DNA from 3 places in the Geomonas ferrireducens genome. Region 3 is predicted to be linked to each of the others. Evidence: riboswitches for the same ligand, from Rfam matches in the RefSeq annotation. Region 3 holds a riboswitch; each other region holds the start of a gene.
The links. A riboswitch is a leader RNA that binds a small molecule or an ion and turns the genes downstream of it on or off. The one in region 3 is predicted to bind molybdenum cofactor.
Positions count from the first base shown of each region.

Region 1 (6,254 bases), on a different contig from region 3:
AGCCCTTTTGCTTTCCTCAGTTCCACGAGTTTCCCGACGTAGGAATCGAGCTTGGGGGAAGTGGCGGGATCCACGATCTCGACGCCGGAGAGGCTCACACCCTTGGCGGCGGCCGCCTCGAGGACTTTCTCGGGGTTGCCCAGTAGCACGATCTTGGCCAAACCTTGTTCCACGATCTGCTGTGCGGCGAAGAGCATCCTCTCGTCATAGCTCTCGGGTAAGACCACAGTCTTCAGGTTAGATTTAGCCTTCTCGTGAATCTGCTTTACCAACGGCATGTTTATCCCTCCGCAAGTTGATTTTAAAACTGCGTTAGATATATAACCCAGTAGGAGGGATCGGTCAATAGAAAAGCCGGTATCGCGGGGTCAACTGGGCATGGGAGTGCCGCATTCCTCCGGGTCACCCTGCAGCTTGGCGACCGTGTGCGGCACCGCCGCCCAGACGAAGCCGATGTTCTCGGTGGCGCCCTTGGGGCTTCCCGGGAGGTTGATGATCAGGGTGTTTTTCCTGATGCCCGCGACGGCCCGGGAGATGATGGCATGCGGGGTCTTCTTGAGGCTTTCCATGCGCATGACCTCGCCGAAGCCTGGGAGCAGGCGGTCCACCACGCGTTCAGTCGCCTCGGGGGTGACGTCGCGCGGGGAGACGCCGGTCCCGCCGGTGGTGAGGATCAAGTCGTAAGCGCCGCTGTCGGACCACTCAACGAGCTTCTCCGAGATGAGGGGGGCCTCGTCGGGGATCACTTCGGTGCAGGTGACGCTGACGCCGCGCTCTTCGAGCCAGCTTTTCAGTGCCGGGCCGCTGCCGTCGGCGCGCTCCCCGGTAGAACAGCGATCGCTGAGGGTGAGGATGGCTGCTTTCATGGTGCTGATTCTCCTTTTTCTTGCCCGGTCGGCTACGCCTCGCGCTTGTAGACGCCGCTCTTGCCGCCTTCCTTGTAATGCAGCTTGACGTCGGAGATGACGATCCCCTTGTCGCTCCCCTTGCACATGTCGTACACGGTGAGGGCGGCGATCGTGGCCGCGGTCATCGCTTCCATTTCTACGCCGGTCCGCTCGAAGGCGCGAACGGTTGCCATGACGCCGATGGTGCCTTCGGTCTCGTTCACCTCGAACTCTATGGCCACGTGGTGGATGGCAAGCGGGTGGGAAAGGGGGATGAGGTCCGGGGTCTTCTTGGCTCCGGCAATGCCGGAAAGCCGCGCGACGCCCAAGACGTCACCTTTGGCCATCCTGCCGGAGACGATCGACTGCACAGTCTCGGGCTTTAGGGTCAATACGGCGCCCGCTACCGCGGTGCGCATGGTCGGGGTCTTCTGGCTCACGTCCACCATGATGGCGTTGCCGCTGGCGTCGAAATGGTTGAATGACATCTATACCTCCAGTTCCAGGGTCGGGTCGAGCAGATGCAGGTCTACTTCCTCGCCGGCGGTAAATTCGGTCCGGTCGGCGGGAAGCAATGCGAGGGCGTTGCAGCGCAGCATGGTCTTCAATATGCCGGTGTTCTGGTCCCCTGAGGTGCTGGCGACGTAGCGGCCGTTCTCCAGGGTCACGTGCACGCGCAGGAAGTTAAGCTTCCCTGCCTTCTTGCGGGCACCCTCCTTGAGCACACCGGGCACGGTGCGCCGGAACACCTTCTCGTGTCCCATCATCCGCAAAAGGGCGGGGCGGGCGAACTCCTCGAAGGTGATCATGGTGGAGACCGGGTTGCCGGGAAGCGAAAAGACCGGGACGCTTCCTTTCATGCCGAAGGCGGTCGGACCGCCAGGCTTGATGCCAGGCTTCCAGAACTTCTCCGCCACGCCGAGCTCGGCCAAGACCTCGCGCACGAGATCCCGATCGCCTGCGGAGACACCGGCGGAGGTGATCAGGACGTCCGCCTTCAGCCCCTCGGCAAGAAGCGCCCTATGGCTCTCCCGGTCGTCACGTGCGATTCCCAGTATGACGGGCTCGGCGCCGCAGAGCTTGATCGCAGTGGCGAGCGCCAGGGTGTTGCTGTTGACGATCTGGCTCGCGGTCGGCTCGGTGCCGACGTCGACGAGCTCGTCGCCGGTGGATAGGATCGCTACACGCACCTTGCGGTACACCGGGACGAGCACCGCGGAGAACGACGCGAGGAGGCTCACCTGGGGCGGTCCGAGCAGCGTTCCTTTCGTGATGACGGTGTCGCCGCTTGCGACATCCTCGCCCTTGAAACGGATGTGGTCGTGCCTTTTCACCTGTTGCAGCAGCTTGACCGTCTCGGCGGTCGCCTCGGTCTCCTCTATGGGCACCACGGCGTCGGCGCCGGGGGGGATCGGGGCCCCGGTCATGATCCTCGCGGCGCAGCCTGGTGCAATCGCCTCGTCGGAGCTTACGCCTGCGGGGATGTAGTCGGTCACCTTGAGAACGGTGCCTGGCGCGCAGTCAGCGCTGCGTACCGCGAAGCCGTCCATGGCGGAATTGTCCCAGCGCGGCATGTCCTTCGGGGTGACGTAATCCTCGGCGAGGACGCGTCCGGCCGCCTCGAGAAGAAGGACCTTTTCCACCCCGGCCGGGGCGACATGATCGACGACCATCCGTCTGGCCTGCTCGTAGTTTGTCATCGTTACCTCGTCATTGCTGTTTGATAAAGAAAAAGGCCCGATTCCGTGAAAAGGAAAGGGCCCCCTGGCGCAAGCGGTGGCTTTCTCCTTTCCAAAAGGGAGGCGGTGCCGTTTCCGGCAGCACCCATCGGCCGCGGCACCGTGGGGAAGCTCCCTTTAGACGGCCGTGGCTCGGAGACAGATCTGCTTATTCTGGTTTCCATAGCATATTCCCAAGAAAATAAACAATTATTTTGCCTTAAGCGTCCGTCACCCTGGTGTCGCCGACTGCGCAGGGAAGGGCGGTAAGTGCCTATCATAGCATGATTTTCTGCACGATACTCAATGCGTCGGTATGGCCGTATACTTTTTCAAGGCCTGCCACCGTGTGGGGCTTCTCCCTCATTAAGGGGGTTGATTTCCATTCGACAAACAGAGTATGGTTTTGATCGTGTCCCACATTTGCATGGGCGGCCCCGACGCCGCAGGTGCCCGGGGTGCCGTGCAAATAGCCAAAGCACAAAGGAAAATATGTCGCTCATCGATACCTACGGCAGGCGTATCAACTACCTGCGTCTTTCTGTGACGGACCGCTGCAACCTGCGCTGCAGCTACTGCATGCCCGAAGAGGGGGTGGAGAAGCTCGGCCACTGCGACGTGCTCTCCTACGAGGATCTGCTTCGGGTTTCCGCCGAGGCGGTCGCCGCCGGGATAGAGAAGATCCGGGTGACCGGTGGTGAACCGCTGGTACGAAAGGGGATTCTCGACTTCCTCGCGAGCTTAGCCGCCCTCCCAGGGCTCAAGGAACTCGTGCTCACCACGAACGGGCTTCTTTTGAAGGAGATGGCACAGGGGCTCAAGGACGCCGGGGTACAGCGCCTGAACATCAGCCTCGACTCGCTAAAACCCGAGACCTTCGCGGCGATCACCCGCGGCGGCGACCTGCAGCGCGTGCTGGACGGCATCGAGGAGGCGGAGCGGGTCGGCTTCCCGCCGCACAAGATCAACGTGGTGGTGATGCGCGGGGTGAACGACGACGAGATCCTCGACTTCGCCGAGCTGACCCTGAAGCGTCCCTACGCGGTCCGTTTCATCGAGTACATGCCCACCTGCGGCGACGCCGATTGGCGCGACCTTACCGTCCCCGGCGCCGAGATCCGGGAGAGGATCGCGCAGAGGTACACCATCGAGGAGGGGGGTAGCACCGAACGCTCCGGCCCCGCCAGGAACTTCCGGATCAAGGGGGCGCCCGGTTCCCTCGGGATCATCACCGCAATGACCGGGCACTTCTGCGAGGGGTGCAACCGGCTGCGGGTGACCGCCGCCGGGGTTGCCAAGGGATGCCTCTTCTCCGGCTCCGGCGTGGATCTGAAGCCGGTGCTTGCCACGGGTGATCCCGAGCTTTTGCGCCAGGAGATCCAGCGCATCGTCGCGGCGAAGCCGGGGCGCCACGAGGTTACCGACGAGGGTGTCGAAACGAAACCATTTGCCATGTCCCGTGTCGGGGGCTAGCCACAAGGAGATAACATGATCGGAAAGGTTGTCGCGGTTAACATCAGCACCAACAAAGGGGAGAGAAAGACCCCGGTACCCGAGGTAACCCTGCGCGAGGAGCACGGCATCGTGGGGGACGGTCACGCCGGCGACTGGCACCGCCAGATCAGCCTGCTGGCCCAGGAGAGCATCGCCAAGATGCAGGCGCTCGGGCTGGACGTGAAGGAGGGGGATTTCGCCGAGAACATCACCACCGAAGGGGTGGACCTCGTGAGCCTCCCGATCGGTTCGAAGATCGAACTCGGGGAGACGCTCCTCGAGGTGACCCAGATCGGCAAGGAATGTCACACCCGCTGCGCCATCTACTACCAGGCCGGGGACTGCGTCATGCCCAAGGAGGGGATCTTCGCCAGGGTGCTGAAGGGCGGGGTGGTGCGAGCGGGGGACCGGGTAGCTACCGGCAGCTAAGGAGCGGCGTTCAGGGGTGCCCAGGCACCGGCTGCCAGGCGCCGGCTGCTGAGGACCGGCGTGCCTGCTTCTTGTGGACCACATGGACCCGGTGGACCTTATGGACCTTGTGGACGCTCTTACTGATTGAAAAAAAGAAGGGCCGCGGTGCGTTTTGCGCCGACGGCCCTTCTTTGCTTTAAGGTGCGGGGACGGGGTCAGCGTTCGCGGGGGAGGAGCACGGTGAAACTGCTCCCCTGGCCGGGGATGCTCTCCACGTCGATGCAGCCGCCATGCTCCCTGATGATGCCGTAACTCACCGACAGCCCCAGCCCGGTTCCGTTGGACTTGGTGGTGTAAAAGGGGTTGAATACCTGCCTCAGATTCTCCAGTGCGATGCCGACTCCGGTGTCGGATATCTTCACCTCGTAGTGATCCCCACTCCCCACCGGCGCACTCCTGATGCCGAGCACTCCCCCCTGAGGCATCGCCTGGACCGCGTTCAAAATCAGGTTGGTGAAGACCTGCCGCAACTGGTCGCCATCGCCTTCCACGACGGCGGTATCCTCGGCGTAAAGCTCGATCACTTCTATCTTCTCCAGGGAAGCCTGGTGCCCGATCTGCCCGACGATCTCGTGCAGGAGCTCGTTCAACCGCACGCTGCCATGCTCCATCTGCTCGCGTCTCGCGAACTTCAACAGGTTCGACACGATCCGCTCGACCCTCTTCACCTGCTGGAAGATGGTGTCCACCTCCTCGCGGTTCGGGGCCCCCTCGTCGATGGTGAGCTGCAAAAGTTCCGTGTTGCCGCGGATGATCGCCATCGGGTTGTTGATCTCGTGGGCGACCCCTGCGGCCAGCTCGCCGATCGCGGCCAGCTTCTCGACGCGCAGAAGCTCCTCACGCGTCTGCACCAGTAACCGGTTCTTCTCTTCCAGCTCCGCGGTTCTTTGCTGCACCTTTTCCTCGAGGTTGCGGTTCAACTCGATGATGCTGTTTTCACGCTCGCCAAGGGAGCGGCTCATGTCGTTGAAGCGCCCGGCCAGGTCGCCGATCTCATCCCGGGAATCGATGCTGCTCTTAACGTCCCGCTCGCCGGCGGCCACGCGCCGGGTGAGCAGCTCGAGCTCCTTGATCGGATGGGCGAGCTTCTTGCCGAGAAAAGCCGACATGGAAACGCCGGTCAGACCGCTCAGCAGGAGGACGAAGCTCAAGAGCACCGCCATGTCGGTCTTCACCGCCGAGTAGTGGCTCTCGAGCATCCCGACGTAGAGGGCGCCGATCGGGACCCCCTGCAGCGACAGAATCGGTTCGTAGGCGGTCAGGTACCAGTCGTTGACGACGAACGCCCTCCCCACCCACTTGGCCCCTTTCAAAAGGACGCGCTCGTAAACCGGGGCGGAGAGCTTGGTCCCGGTGGCGCGGCGGCCGTCCGAATTGGGGACGTTGGTGGCGATCCTCACCCCCCCCTGGAAGATGGTCGCGTTCCCCACGTCCCTGCCTTTTGATTTCGCCCCTTCGTAGACCACCGCCTTGATCTTGTCGACGAGCTTTCGGTTGTTGTTCAGCATCACGCCGCCGTAAAGGGCGCCGAGCACATTGCCGGCCTGGTCCCGCACCGGGGCGGCGGTGAAGAGGAACATGGCGCCGTTTAAGGGGGCCGGGGGGGAGGGGTCCGCCCTGGTCCCGGCCACCTGGACGTGCGCCTGCCGCACCAGCGCCTCCCCCTCTAGCGCGAGCTCGGAGG
Region 1 is NZ_SSYA01000002.1:1,051,732-1,057,985, reverse strand. Features, by position in the region: gene pta (phosphate acetyltransferase) at 1-278, opposite strand, end outside; gene mog (molybdopterin adenylyltransferase) at 369-866, opposite strand; gene moaC (cyclic pyranopterin monophosphate synthase MoaC) at 899-1,375, opposite strand; gene E8L22_RS13400 (molybdopterin molybdotransferase MoeA) at 1,376-2,587, opposite strand; molybdenum cofactor riboswitch at 2,655-2,776, opposite strand; gene moaA (GTP 3',8-cyclase MoaA) at 3,098-4,078, shown strand; gene E8L22_RS13390 (MOSC domain-containing protein) at 4,094-4,528, shown strand; gene E8L22_RS13385 (cache domain-containing protein) at 4,726-6,254, opposite strand, start outside.
Region 1: another riboswitch for molybdenum cofactor. It lies ahead of E8L22_RS13400 (molybdopterin molybdotransferase MoeA); the one in region 3 lies ahead of E8L22_RS17935 (aldehyde ferredoxin oxidoreductase family protein).

Region 2 (6,254 bases), on a different contig from region 3:
CGTTTTGCCCGAACAGATGGACCCGCTCGCCGCGACACACGCGCAGGGTGGCCCGCTTCAGCACCCGGCCCGTCTCCGGGTAGGCAACGTCCAGCCCCTGCACGTCGAGTACCGGCCTCGTCCCGTAGAGGGTCGCCGAATACGGGAGCAGGAAGGCCTTCGGACGGTAGCGCACCGGGTCCGGCGGCGTCGCGTCGTCACTGACGAGGTGCCCCCCCTCGAGCCTCAGGTACCGGTCGATGAGCGCCACGAACGGGCGCGGGTCGTGCTCTGCCATGACGATGGTGTGCCCGCGCTCCTTCAAAAGCGCGAAGATGGCGACAAGTTCGTCCTTTCCCGCGGCGTCGAGCTGCGAGGTCGGCTCGTCCAGCAGGATGAGTCCGGGGCGCATGGAGAGGACCGAGGCGAGGGCTAGGCGCTGCTTCTGCCCCGCCGAGAAACGCTCGACGCTGCGCGTCTCCTCCCCCTCCAGCCCGACTGCTCTCAGCCCCTCGCGCACCCTGATGGCGATCTCGTCCGGCGCCACGCAGAGGTTCTCGGGGCCGAAGGCCACCTCCTCCGCCACGGTGCTGCAGAGGATCTGCGATTCCGGGACCTGGAAGAGGATCCCCGCGGACGGCGCCGCCTCATCCTCGGCCGGCGCCACGCGGATGGTCCCGTGACGCCTTCCGCCGCGCAGAAGCCCCATAACCGCCAGAAGGAGCGTGCTCTTGCCGCAGCCGGAATCGCCGGTCAGGCAGACGAACTCGCCGCGCCGCACGGTGCAGGAGACCCCCTCCAGCACCGGAGCCGCCGCACCGTGGTAGGTGAAGCCGAAATGCTCTATTTCCAGGACTCTATCGTTCAATGCGCGATCAGGGCGGTTTCGCCGTGCCGCGCCGCCCCCCGCAGACAGGTGAACGACTCGACGCTCCAGCGCCGGTAACGGCAGTCGTAGCAGGAGCGATCCTCCTCGGCCAACTGCTCCTCCTCGACATCAGGAACGAAGCAGGTGCAAGCAAGCGCCGCCTGCTCCGCCAGCGACCAGGCCTCCTTGCCGTGGGCGAACTCCATGACCCCTTTCTCGTTTGCGCGCCACATGCTAGTACGCCTTCAACTGCTTGCGGTGCAGGGTCTGCCAGCGCGCCCCGGTCCCCGCGGTCTGCGGAGCCCCGACGAGCAGCACCGATTCACCTTCCAAAAGCACCGTCTTCGGCTTCTCGCCGATGGTCACCAGGTCGTCGTCGCGCAGCGCCTCGCCGGTAACGCTTCTCACCACGTCGACGAGCGGGTGCTGCATGAGCTCGTCCACCCGTAGCATCCGGTACGGTTGGCCGAAGTCCAGGAACCCCTTGAGGCGCCCGTCGTTGCCGGACATCCTTAGCCCGGCGCCGGCGAGGGCCCCGATCACCCCCTGCCCTGTGCCGCCGTGCTGGGAGAGATGCACCCCCAACTTCCCGGCGAGTTCGTACGCCTCGTCCATGCGCACCACATCGCGCTTTGCGCGCCGCCCAAAGGCGATCAGCTCGTTGCGCGCCGTCATCCGACCTGGGACCGCCACGCAGAGGCCGGGGTCGGAACCGGGAGCGCTCTCCCGCTCGAGGAACTCGGCCACGTGCCCGATCACCGGCTCGAGCCATACCTCGTCGATGTCGGCGTAGAAGCACATGGCGCTGTTGTGGGAGGTGTACGGGATGTCCGGGTGCACGAAAAGCTGGTGCCGGGTGATGAAGCCGCAGCTCCCCCACCCTTTCTGCTGCAGCTCGTCTGCCACCAGGGAGGCGATTTCGCCGGTGCCCCGGCTCTCTAAGTTGTCGGTGTCGTCGATGGAAATCACGATGCGCATGGACCTGAACTCCTTCGTTGTATTACACGCTACATAACGGTGGACACAAAAAAGCCCCGTTCCGGATGGAAAGGGGCCCTGTACGGTCGGATACACTCCGGCCGCAGACAAGGCTCTCCTTTCCAAAAGGGAGGCACCGCCGTTTCCAGCAGTACCCGTTGGCCCGCAGCCGTGAGGAGGACCTTTTAGGCGGCGAAGCTCGGAGAGGCATATACGAATTTTGGCAACGTCTTTAACACAGGTAAAACGTATACGCTAGGGAAATATGATGTGAAGGGACAAAGGTGCGGGAGGTTATTCCTCTTTCAGCTCCTGCTCGGCCCGGTCCATGGTCTCAAGCACCTTCTCCGGCCGGACGTCCTGTCTCAGCTCCTCAAGTTCCGGGTTCATCGACTCGGCGACGCCCAACTTGGTGCCGATGGCGGTCAAAAGCTCGATGATCCTGGTCACCTCGTGCTCCGCGAGGAGATCGATGTGCAGGTTCAGTTCGGCGCGCCGGTCGGCGAAGGCCTGCATGCGGTTTTGGCTGATGAGGACGAAGGTGGAAAGAAAGATTGCCTCGACCGAGGCGAACATGGCGAGGATCACCAGGGTGGGGTCGAACCGCTTCATGACGGGAAGCCAGCCGACGTTGACGAGGATCCAGCCGGTGAAGAGGACGAGGTGTATGTACACGAAGGTCATGCTACCGGTGAAGGCGGTGATGGCGTCGGCGACCCGCTCCTGCACCCCCTTGTTCCGCTCCTCGGACTGGCGCCTCTCAAGGAGGGACTCGATGTTGCGGTGCACCACGGAGGCCATCTGCTGATCGGAATCGGAGTCCGGCATCCCCCCTCCCGTTGGCGCCCCTGGGCGTGCGGGGGCTAACCCGGGAAAAGGTACCATCGCGCATGGGCAAGTCAACGAACGTGCCGCCGGAATTCCTGCTCCCATCCCCTCACCCTCCCCGGCACCTACGCGTCGAGAAGCTCCCGCACTTTTCTGGCGAGCTCCGGGGGGGAGATCGGCTTCATCAGGATTTCGACGTGGGGAACCACGGTTTCAAGGTCGGTGAGCATGTCCGCGGTGTAGCCGCTCGTGAAGAGGATCCTGACGGCGGGATCTTCGCGCTTCAGCTCGTCGTACAGCTCCCGTCCGCTCATCCTCGGCATGATGAGATCGGTGAAGACGAGCGCGATGCTGCCGCGGTGCTCGCGGTACTTCTCCAGTGCGTCCGCCCCGTCCACGGCCAGGATGGTGCGGTAACCGAACTGTTTCAGGGCTTCGTTCACCAGGTCCCGCACGTGCTCCTCGTCCTCCACCACGAGGATGGTCTCGGAGCCGCACGGGAGCTCTTCCCGCGCCGTGCCGTGCGCTTTAGCCGGGGCCTGTTCCTGTGATACCGGCAGGTAGACGTGGAAAGTCGTCCCCACCCCAGCCTCGCTCTCCACGTCGATGAACCCCTTATGCTGCTGCACGATCCCGTAGACGATGGAGAGCCCGAGCCCCGTCCCCTTCCCAACGTCCTTGGTGGTGAAGAACGGCTCGAAGATCTTGCTCCTCGTGGCTTCGTCCATCCCCGAGCCGGTATCGGCAACCGTGATGAGGGCGTAGTATCCCGGCGCGCCGAAGCCGTGCGACTCCTGGAAGGATTGGCTCAGGACGACGCTCCGGGTGGCGACGGTCAGGGTTCCCCCCTTCCTCATGGCGTCGCGCGCGTTGGTGGCGAGGTTGATGATCACCTGTTCGATCTGCCCGCAATCGGCGTAGATGGCGAGCGGCCCAACATCGAGGTCGGTCTCGAAAGCGATGTCCTCGCCGATGATCCTTTTCAGGAACTTGGAGACGCTCAAGACGATCTCGTTCAAGTCGCAGTACGCCGGGTGCATGTCCTGCTTTCGACTGAAGGCAAGGAGGCTGCGGGTGAGGTTCGCGGCACGGTCGGAGGCGGCGAGGACCTGGTCGAGCATCTCCCGGCCCGGATCCCCCTCCACCATCCGCATCTCCAGAAGCGCTCCATACCCGCCGATCACGGTGAGGATGTTGTTGAAGTCGTGCGCAATGCCGCCGGCCAGGTGCCCCACGGCCTCGAGCTTCTGGGAGTGGCGCAGTTGCGCCTCCAGGTTCTTCCGGTTGGTGATGTCGCGCACGAAGAAGTGCACCGCAGGTTTGCCGTGGTGCATGATCGAGGTCGCCGTAGCCTCTCCGCAGAAGGTTTCTCCGTCGAGCCGCTGGAAGTCGAGTTCTATGACCGGAAGCTGCCCGACCTGCCGGGACGCCCGCTCCAGTTCGGCAAGAAAGAGCTCCCTTGAAGTGGGATGTATGAAATCGAGCACCTCCCTGGAGAGGATCTCATTGACCGACTCCGCCCCGAGCATGCGTACCCCGGCGTCGTTTATGAAGACGATCCTGTCGTCCACCTTTATGAAGATGATGTCCTGGGAAAGCTCGACGAGCTGACGGTAACGCTCCTCACTCTCGCGCAGGGTCCGCTGGGTCTCGCGGTCGGCGGTCAGGTCGTGCCGGGTGACCACAAGACTGAGCGGAGCGCCCGCCACATCCCTGACGACCCTGAGGGTCACCTGCACCGGGTGCCGATAATAGTTCTCAGGATCCCCCTCCTCAAGCACGGTCACCGCGTCCTGCTGGGACTCCTCAACAACACACTGCGCGCAATGCCCACTGAACCCGGGATGGAGGATCTCGGCGATGTGCCGTCCCGCACACGCTTCGGGAGTGCTGCCGACCATGCGGTAGAATTCCCGGTTGGCGAGCATCAGCCTGCGTTGCGGGTCGAGCAGGTAGATGGCATCGGCGGAGGCGTCCATCGCCGCGCGCCATTCGTTGGCCGCCTTCTCCAGCGAGGCCTCCGCCTGCTTGCGCTCGGTAATATCCTCGCCGGAAAAGAGCACGCCGCTGATCACCCCGTCGTCGTCATGCAAAAGGGTGTTGTGAAACGCGATCATGCGTTCCTCGCCGCTATTGGTGAGGATGGCGTTCTCGAAGAACTCCACCGCCTCGATCTCCCCCGCCATCTGCTTGGCGAAGACCTCCTTCACGACGCCGACTACCGCAGGCGGCAGGCAGACGTCGAACCAGTTGCGCCCCAAAAGCTCGTCCTCTGCCCAACCGAGGATCTGGCACCCCTTCCTGTTGATAAGGATGATGGTGCCGGAGCGGTCGATGGCGGCGAACATGACGCCGGCGATGTCCAGGTAGAGCTGAGCCCGGTTCCTCTCGCGGATCGCGGCATCGAGCACGGCCTTTTTGCTGATCTCTTCCCTCTCCTGCTCCCGGTCCGCGAGCTTTATGAACCAGAAGAAGATCACGTAGATCCCGACCGCACCGATGGTGACCAAAAGGCTGGTCAGCAGCAGAAGATGATGCACCCCGCCGAGCAAGTAGGCGCCGCCGCGCTGCGCGCACTGCTCCAGATTGCGGTAGGTAAGCAGGATGAAGACAAGGGACACCCCCAGCAAGGCGAAGAAGAAATAAACGAGCGTATGTCGGGTCCTTCGTGTCATGGCATTCCCGATGAAATTGTGGGGTTTTCCCTCATAATGATTATCGTCGGGGACGCATAGTGACTTTAATCGCAGGCGTTGGCAAGATCGATTGTGGGGGCATTTGCAGGTGGCGTTGGAGGGAAGTTACCGGTCTTACAGGCTTATAGCCTCGAATAGGGCATTGCGAAGGTCGGCACGCGAAAGTTCCCCACGCCCGAGGCGGAGTCCGGCGCGCGCGGTTCAGGGCGTGTCCCTTTTCTCCAGGGCACGGTAGGTTTCAAGGAAGTATTGCAGGTTAGCCAGGCGCATCTCGATATCGTGCCGCCAGAAGCCGAGCCTCTCCCACCCGACGTCCGTGATGCGGTAGACCCTGCGCGCCGGGCCGCTTCCGCTGGTATCCCAGGTGGAAACCGTCTCCCCCGCCTCCTCCAGTTGCTGCAGGGTGCGGTACAGGGCGGCGCTGTCGGGCCGGCACCCCGGCATGCGCTGCGACAGCTCGGTGAGGATGGCGCCGCCATGCTTCTCCCCTTCGGCCAGCAGGAGGAGAACGAAGGCGGGGAGGTGACGTTGCTGTTTCGTTTTAGGTGCCATGTTTTCTCCTTGTTTCAAGCGTCCGCGCCTTCCGGCTGGGGCAGCGGCGCCTCCTGCGGCAGCAGGCGCTCCATGAGGTAGCCGGAAAGGAGGATGCAGGGGATGGTAAGGACGAGGCGCAAGAGGGCGAAGCGGAGGCTTATGAAGCTGCTCTCCATGAGGAGCATCGGGATCTTGATGCTCCCCCAGGTCCCCAGGAAGATGACCAGGTTCGCCGTGCGCGCCCCCTTTTGCCGGAGGGAGACGGCGACGGGAAAGGCGGCGTAGAGCGGTCCGGCCGCGGCGGTTCCGAGCAGCATGGCGACCGCCGCCCCGAGCATGCCGGAATCCGGACCGAGATGTGATTCCACCAC
Region 2 is NZ_SSYA01000001.1:199,609-205,862, forward strand. Features, by position in the region: gene E8L22_RS00905 (ABC transporter ATP-binding protein) at 1-847, opposite strand, end outside; gene E8L22_RS00910 (hypothetical protein) at 844-1,080, opposite strand; gene E8L22_RS00915 (hypothetical protein) at 1,082-1,825, opposite strand; molybdenum cofactor riboswitch at 1,925-2,042, opposite strand; gene E8L22_RS00920 (DUF1003 domain-containing protein) at 2,120-2,653, opposite strand; gene E8L22_RS00925 (PAS domain S-box protein) at 2,779-5,328, opposite strand; gene E8L22_RS00930 (PadR family transcriptional regulator) at 5,551-5,901, opposite strand; gene E8L22_RS00935 (permease) at 5,916-6,254, opposite strand, start outside.
Region 2: another riboswitch for molybdenum cofactor. It lies ahead of E8L22_RS00915 (hypothetical protein); the one in region 3 lies ahead of E8L22_RS17935 (aldehyde ferredoxin oxidoreductase family protein).

Region 3 (6,254 bases):
CAGCTTGACCGGAACCTCGGCGTACGATATCTCGTGCATTTCCATTTCCAAGAGGTCGATGGATAGCTTGCGGTTTCTCAACGGCTCTCCCTTGCCGAGCAGGACCTTGCAGACCTCGGCGACCTCGAGGCTCGCCACCACGGCCGGTGTGAAGGAGGGGTTGCCGAGCTGCTGCTCGATCCCCTTGCCGGCCACCCAATGCCGGTAGATGTTCTGCACCGTGGTCTCTCCGGGGAACTGGGTGGCCACGTGTCCGTACCACCCGCCGATGGCGCCGTGCACCATGGGAATTCCGGCCAGTGTGCATACCTCGGCCAGCTGCAGGCGGTAGGGGATGCTGTCCAGGGCGTCGACCGCGATGCTTACCCCTGCAAGGAGTTCGAAGCCGTTGGTCAGGCAGAAGGCGTCCTCGATGGGGGTCACCGTGACGGCCGGATTCACCTGGGCAAGCCGTTCCGCCGCGACCGCCACCTTGGGCTGGCCAAGGGACGCCGGCGAGGAAAGTATCTGCCGGTTCAGGTTGTGCTCTTCGAAGATGTCCGGGTCGATGGCGACGATCTGACCGACGCCGAGACGCGCCAACTCCTCGAGGACGTAGCCGCCCAGGCCGCCGCAGCCGATCACGGCGACGCGGCTTTGGAACAGGCGCAACTGGTCTTCGACACCGATCATGCTCCTGTTGCGCTGGTAGCGGGCCGGAAGGATGCCGTTTTGCAGGGCGAGCCACTCCACCGCGGCGTGGCTTATGTCGAAGAGCTTCGCAGTGGTGTCCTGGGCGCGCCAGGAAAGCAGGCCGTCCTTGGTCTGTTCCTTCAAAAAGACGAGGGCGTTATGCATGTCAGCCTCCTCCGACCAGGGGAAAGAGCGAAAGGGTGTCGCCGTGGGCGAGCTTGCTGTCCAGTTCGCCGTGCCGGCCGTTCAGCATGACGATGCCGATCTCCTCTTCGGTGAGACCCAAAGAGAGCACCACGGCGCGTACCTCGGTTCCTTCGGCGAGTTCCTGTTCGGCCACCTTGAACCTGCCGTTTCTGAAAGTAGCGAAAAGTTTGAGAGTTATCTGCATGAGGCACCTGCTCGTGGTTCAAACGGAAAAACCCGGCGTGACCTTCGTCACGCCGGGCGTCGGCTGCTTCTAGAAGTTCCAGAACTCGTCGAGTTCCTCGTCGGTGAAGTCCCACACCGCGTTGTGCGGCGCTACCGGCTCGTTCTTGAAGAAGTCCGGGAGGCGGTCATGGACGTTGCTGAGACCGGCTTTCTGGTTGAATTCGCGCTCGGTCTTCAGGACGTACTTGCCCAGGTTGGTGACGTCGTCGCCGGTGAGGGCGATGCCGAAGCGGGCGTTGATCATGTCGATCAGGGCCGGGAGGCACTCCGGTATGTCCAACGCCGGGAAGGCGACGAAGATGCACATACCGGTCGAGTCGACCGCGGCGGTCGCGATCTGCAGGTTACGGGAGAGCTCGACCTGGCCGTCCTTCTTGAGCGGGTCGACGTAGCCGCCGACGTTCAGGATGTTGGTGGCGATGGTGTAGCCGGAGGTGTGGTCGGCGCCCATGGTGGAGGTGGCGTAGGTGACGCCGATCCCCTTGACGGAGCGCGGGTCGTAGGCCGGGATCGCCTGGTTCTTGACGACCGGTACGCGGGTCACGCCGTAAGTGCGGCCCACGGAGCCTGCGCCGCCGCCAAGGATGCGGCCAAGGGCGGTCCCCTTGCCGATCTCGTCGGTCAAAAGACGCAGCATCTCTTTGGAGTCACCCCAGTTGAGGATGCCGGCTTCCATTGCGACGCCGAACATGACGGCGGTCTCGATGGAGTCGATCCCGATGTCGTCCATCAGGTTGTCGGCGCGGGCGATGTCGTCCAGGTTGTCGATGCAGCAGTCGGCACCCAGGCCCCAGATGGTCTCGTACTCGAAGCCGGAGGTGACGTACTTCCCGTCCTTGTCGTGGTAGACCTGCGAGCACTGGATGATGCAGCCGGCGTGGCAGCCGTGCTTGGGCTTGCCGCCGCGCGCTACGATGGTGTCGTACATGGTCTCACCGGAGATCTTGTCGTGAGCTTCAAACTGGCCGGTGGTGAAGTTTCTCGTCGGGAGACCGCCGGCCTCGTTCAGGATGTTCACGAGGACGTTGGTGCCGTAGGTCGGCAGCCCCTCGCCGGAGACCGGGTGCTCGAGAATGGCCTTGGAGAACGCCCTGGCGGCAGTCTTGAATTTGTCCGGATCGGCGATCTTCACGCCCGGAGCGCCTTCGCCGTCGATGGAGATGAACTTGATCTGCTTGGAGCCCATGACTGCGCCCAGGCCGCCACGGCCGTGGCTGCGGATCTTGCTGTCCGGGTCCTTGACGGAGATGTTGGCGGCGGTCATCTTCAGCTCACCGGCCGGGCCGATGGTGAGGACGCCGGTTTTCTTGCCCAGGCGCGCCTCGACCGCGTCGATGACGGCGAAGTTACCAAGGCCCAGCAGTTCCTTCTCTTCGCTGATGGTGACGCCGTTCACGCCGACGGCGAGGTTGTACCAGGCGTCACCCTTGGGGGCGCCTTCGATGATGAGGGCCTTGATGCCGAGTTTCGCCAGCATCTGTGCCGCGGTGCCGCCTGCGTTGGACTCCTTGATGCCGCCGGTGAGCGGGCTCTTGGCGCCTGCGGAGAGGCGACCGGAGTTGGCTGCCGGGGTGCCGGTCAGAAGGCCGGGTGCGAACACCAGCTTGTTCTCGGCGGAAAGCGCGTGGCAGGTCGGCGGTACTTCGGCTGCAACGATGGTGGAGGTGAGGCTGCGGCCGCCAAGGCCTGCCCAGGCTGCCGGAACTTCTTCGATCTTGGTGGTGAGGTCGGTCATGTTGACGCGAAAAATCTTATCCATGCTTTTCAAGCTCCCTAATTTAAATTGTTCTACCGGCTGCTTGACGTCAGCCGGGACTCCTTTCCAAGAGGGAGGCTGCACCGTTTCCAGGGCAACCCGTTGGCCTGGAGCCATGAGGGGAGGTCCCTTTTAGGCTCGACACGGCTCGGAGATTTTTGATGCCAGACTGACCCGACACCGCTTACGCATCTGTTGGGTGGTGCGGTGGCGAATAATCATTCGCCCCTACTCTTCACCCCTTCCCCCGGAGGGGGGAGGTCGGGAGGGAGGGAGCCAGGAATTCCCCCCTCCCTAACCCTCCCCCTCCGGGGGCGGGGATCATGCTGCAGCGTTATTACATCGCATCCTTGAAGATCTGGATGACCTGCTCAAGGGTCGCTTTGCGCGGGTTGGTGAACTGGCAAGCGTCCTTTTTTGCGTTTTCCGCCATGATCGAGAGGTCCTCTTCCTTCACGTTGAGGGCCTTGAGGCCGGTCGGGATGCCGATGGAAGCGGAGAGGCTGCGGATCCTGTCGATCGCCTTCTGGCCGGCTTCGGTCACGGAGAGGCCGTCGACGTTCTCGCCGAGGGCTTTCGCGATGTCGGCGAAACGCTCGGGGCATGCGATCAGGTTGTACTGGCTGACGGCCGGCAGCAGGATGGCGTTGCAGACGCCGTGCGGCAGGTTGTAGAAGCCGCCCAGCTGGTGCGCCATGGAGTGAACGTAGCCAAGCGAAGCGTTGTTGAACGCCATGCCGGCCAGGTACTCGGCGTAAGCCATCTTGTCGCGTGCCTCGAGGTCTTCGCCGTTGGCGACAGCCTTGGAGAGGTACTTGGCGATCAGTTCGATGGCCTTGATGGCGCATGCGTCGGTGATCGGGGTAGCGATGGTGGAGACGTATGCCTCAACTGCGTGGGTGAGGGCGTCCATACCGGTAGCCGCGGTCAGAGCGGCCGGCTTGCCGACCATGAGCAGCGGGTCGTTGATGGCGATGTTCGGAGTGCAGCGCCAGTCGACGATGGCCATCTTCACGTGGGTGTCGGTGTTGGTGATGATGCAGAAACGGGTCATTTCGGAAGCGGTGCCGGCGGTGGTGTTGATGGCGACGAATGCCGGCATCGGTTTGGTGGACTTGTTGATGCCTTCGAAGTCGCGGATGTTGCCGCCGTTGCCGATGACCAGGCCAACGCCTTTGGCACAGTCATGGGAGGAGCCGCCGCCCAGGGAGATGATCGCGTCGCAACCGTTTTCCTGGTACACCTTCACGCCGTCGTGAACGTTGATGTCGGTCGGATTCGGCTCGGCGCCGTCGAAGATGATGGCCTTTACGCCGGTGGCTTCCACCTGCTCCTTGATCTTGTCGGCAACGCCCATAGCCGAAAGACCTTTGTCGGTTACGATGAGAGCTTTGGATGCGCCCAGTGCCTTCACCTGCTCACCGGTTTCCTTAGCGGAACCGATGCCCATCAGCGAAACCGTCGGAATGAAGAAGCCGTAAGTCTGTTCTCCTAATGCCATTTTTCTTTCCCCCTGTTGTTTTTCCGGGCTATTTGCACCGGGTTTGATTATTTTAAGATTCGTGCGGTGCTGCATACACTTTCCTAAAACGGTTTTCTACGCTTTCGCAAGGGGCGTACCAGAATTCACCGTAAACGCATTTTTTTGCCAGCCCGAACAATTTTCATAGGATACCGTATACTTAACGAATCCTTTGTTTACGTTAACCTCCCGACGCCCAAAGGTTGCGTTCTGAAATCGAACAGTTGCGGCGTTCCATTATGGAGCGTTTGTGCTTTTGTGGAACGGACGTTTTGGACGGTAAACCGATGATCCCCGCAGTGCCTGCCTGTTGAATTCAAAATCCCAAAAATTGGTTCGTTTGTTGTGTATTCACCATCTTACTTCCTGCCTCATTAGTGCCAGACGCGCCTTTTTGCGCCGAAGTGGAACAGTTGGTACCGATATTGCCTTGTATACGGCGAGGCGTGTTTCACGGGGGGATGTGGCATGGCACTGATCGATACCTACGGCAGGCGGATCAACTACTTGAGACTCTCGGTCACCGACCGCTGCAACATGCGCTGCAGCTATTGCATGCCGGCGCAGGGGGTGGCGAAGCTCGAGCATAAAGAGATGCTGAGCTACGAGGAGCTTTACCGGGCGGCCTCGGCCTGCGTCGCGCAGGGGATAGAAAAGATAAGGGTGACCGGCGGGGAGCCGCTGGTCAGAAGAGGCATCGTTGATTTTCTCGGTCGCCTCTCGGCGATCCCGGGACTCAAGGAACTGGTGCTCACCACCAACGGGCTCCTCCTCGACGAGCTAGCCCAGCCGCTCAGGCAGGCCGGGGTGGCTCGGCTAAACATAAGCCTCGATTCGTTGAGGGCGGATACCTTCGCCAGGATCACCCGGGGTGCCGATCTGTACCGGGTCCTCTCCGGGATTGCTGCGGCGCAGGAGGCGGGCTTCGGACCGCTTAAGATCAATATGGTGGTGATGCGCGGGGTGAACGACCAGGAGATCCTGGATTTCGCCGCCCTCACCCTGGACCATCCGTTCACGGTGCGCTTCATAGAGTACATGCCGACCCTGCAGGACGAAGGGTGGGGCGCCCAGAGCATGCCCGGAAGCGAGATCCTCGCGCGCATCGCCGAGCGCTACCCGTTGCTGCCGCTGGTGAACTCCGAGATGGCGGGGCCGGCCAGGAACTACAAGATACAGGGTGCCGCGGGCGCCATCGGGATCATCACCCCGGTGTCGGGGCACTTCTGCGAGAGCTGCAACCGGATCAGGATCACGGCGACCGGCCGGGTGCGCGGCTGCCTCTTCTCGGATCAGGGCATGGACCTGAAGCCGCTTCTTGCTTCCGACGATCCCGGCCCGCTGCACGAGGCGCTTAGCCGCATCGTGACGCAGAAGCCGGGACGGCACCATATCGCCGAGGAAGGGGCCGAGCAGGCCGTGGTCAACATGTCGAGGATAGGCGGTTAGAAGACGGGGACCGGGGCTCGTGTAAGGTGGGACCGGGACTGGCATAAACGGAGGAGACTATGAGCGCGTCTGTAGTGGCGGTCAGCGTAAGCGAGAATAAGGGCGAGAGGAAAAAGCCGGCGCCGGCTGTGCACCTGAGGGAAAACTACGGCATCATCGGCGACGCGCACGCGGGGGACTGGCACCGCCAGGTGAGCCTTTTAGCCGAGGAGAGCATCGACAAGATGATCGCGCTGGGGCTTGCCGTCGGGCCGGGCGACTTCGCGGAGAACATCACCACGCGCGGCATCGAACTGGTGACTCTGCCGGTGGGGACTCGGATCGGCATCGGGCCGGTGGTGCTGGAGGTTTCCCAGATAGGAAAGGTCTGCCACACCCGGTGCGCCATCTACTACCAGGCGGGTGACTGCGTCATGCCGAAGG
Region 3 is NZ_SSYA01000003.1:468,178-474,431, forward strand. Features, by position in the region: gene E8L22_RS17925 (HesA/MoeB/ThiF family protein) at 1-837, opposite strand, end outside; gene E8L22_RS17930 (MoaD/ThiS family protein) at 839-1,063, opposite strand; gene E8L22_RS17935 (aldehyde ferredoxin oxidoreductase family protein) at 1,133-2,863, opposite strand; molybdenum cofactor riboswitch at 2,905-3,026, opposite strand; gene E8L22_RS17940 (iron-containing alcohol dehydrogenase) at 3,198-4,361, opposite strand; gene moaA (GTP 3',8-cyclase MoaA) at 4,851-5,831, shown strand; gene E8L22_RS17950 (MOSC domain-containing protein) at 5,891-6,254, shown strand, end outside.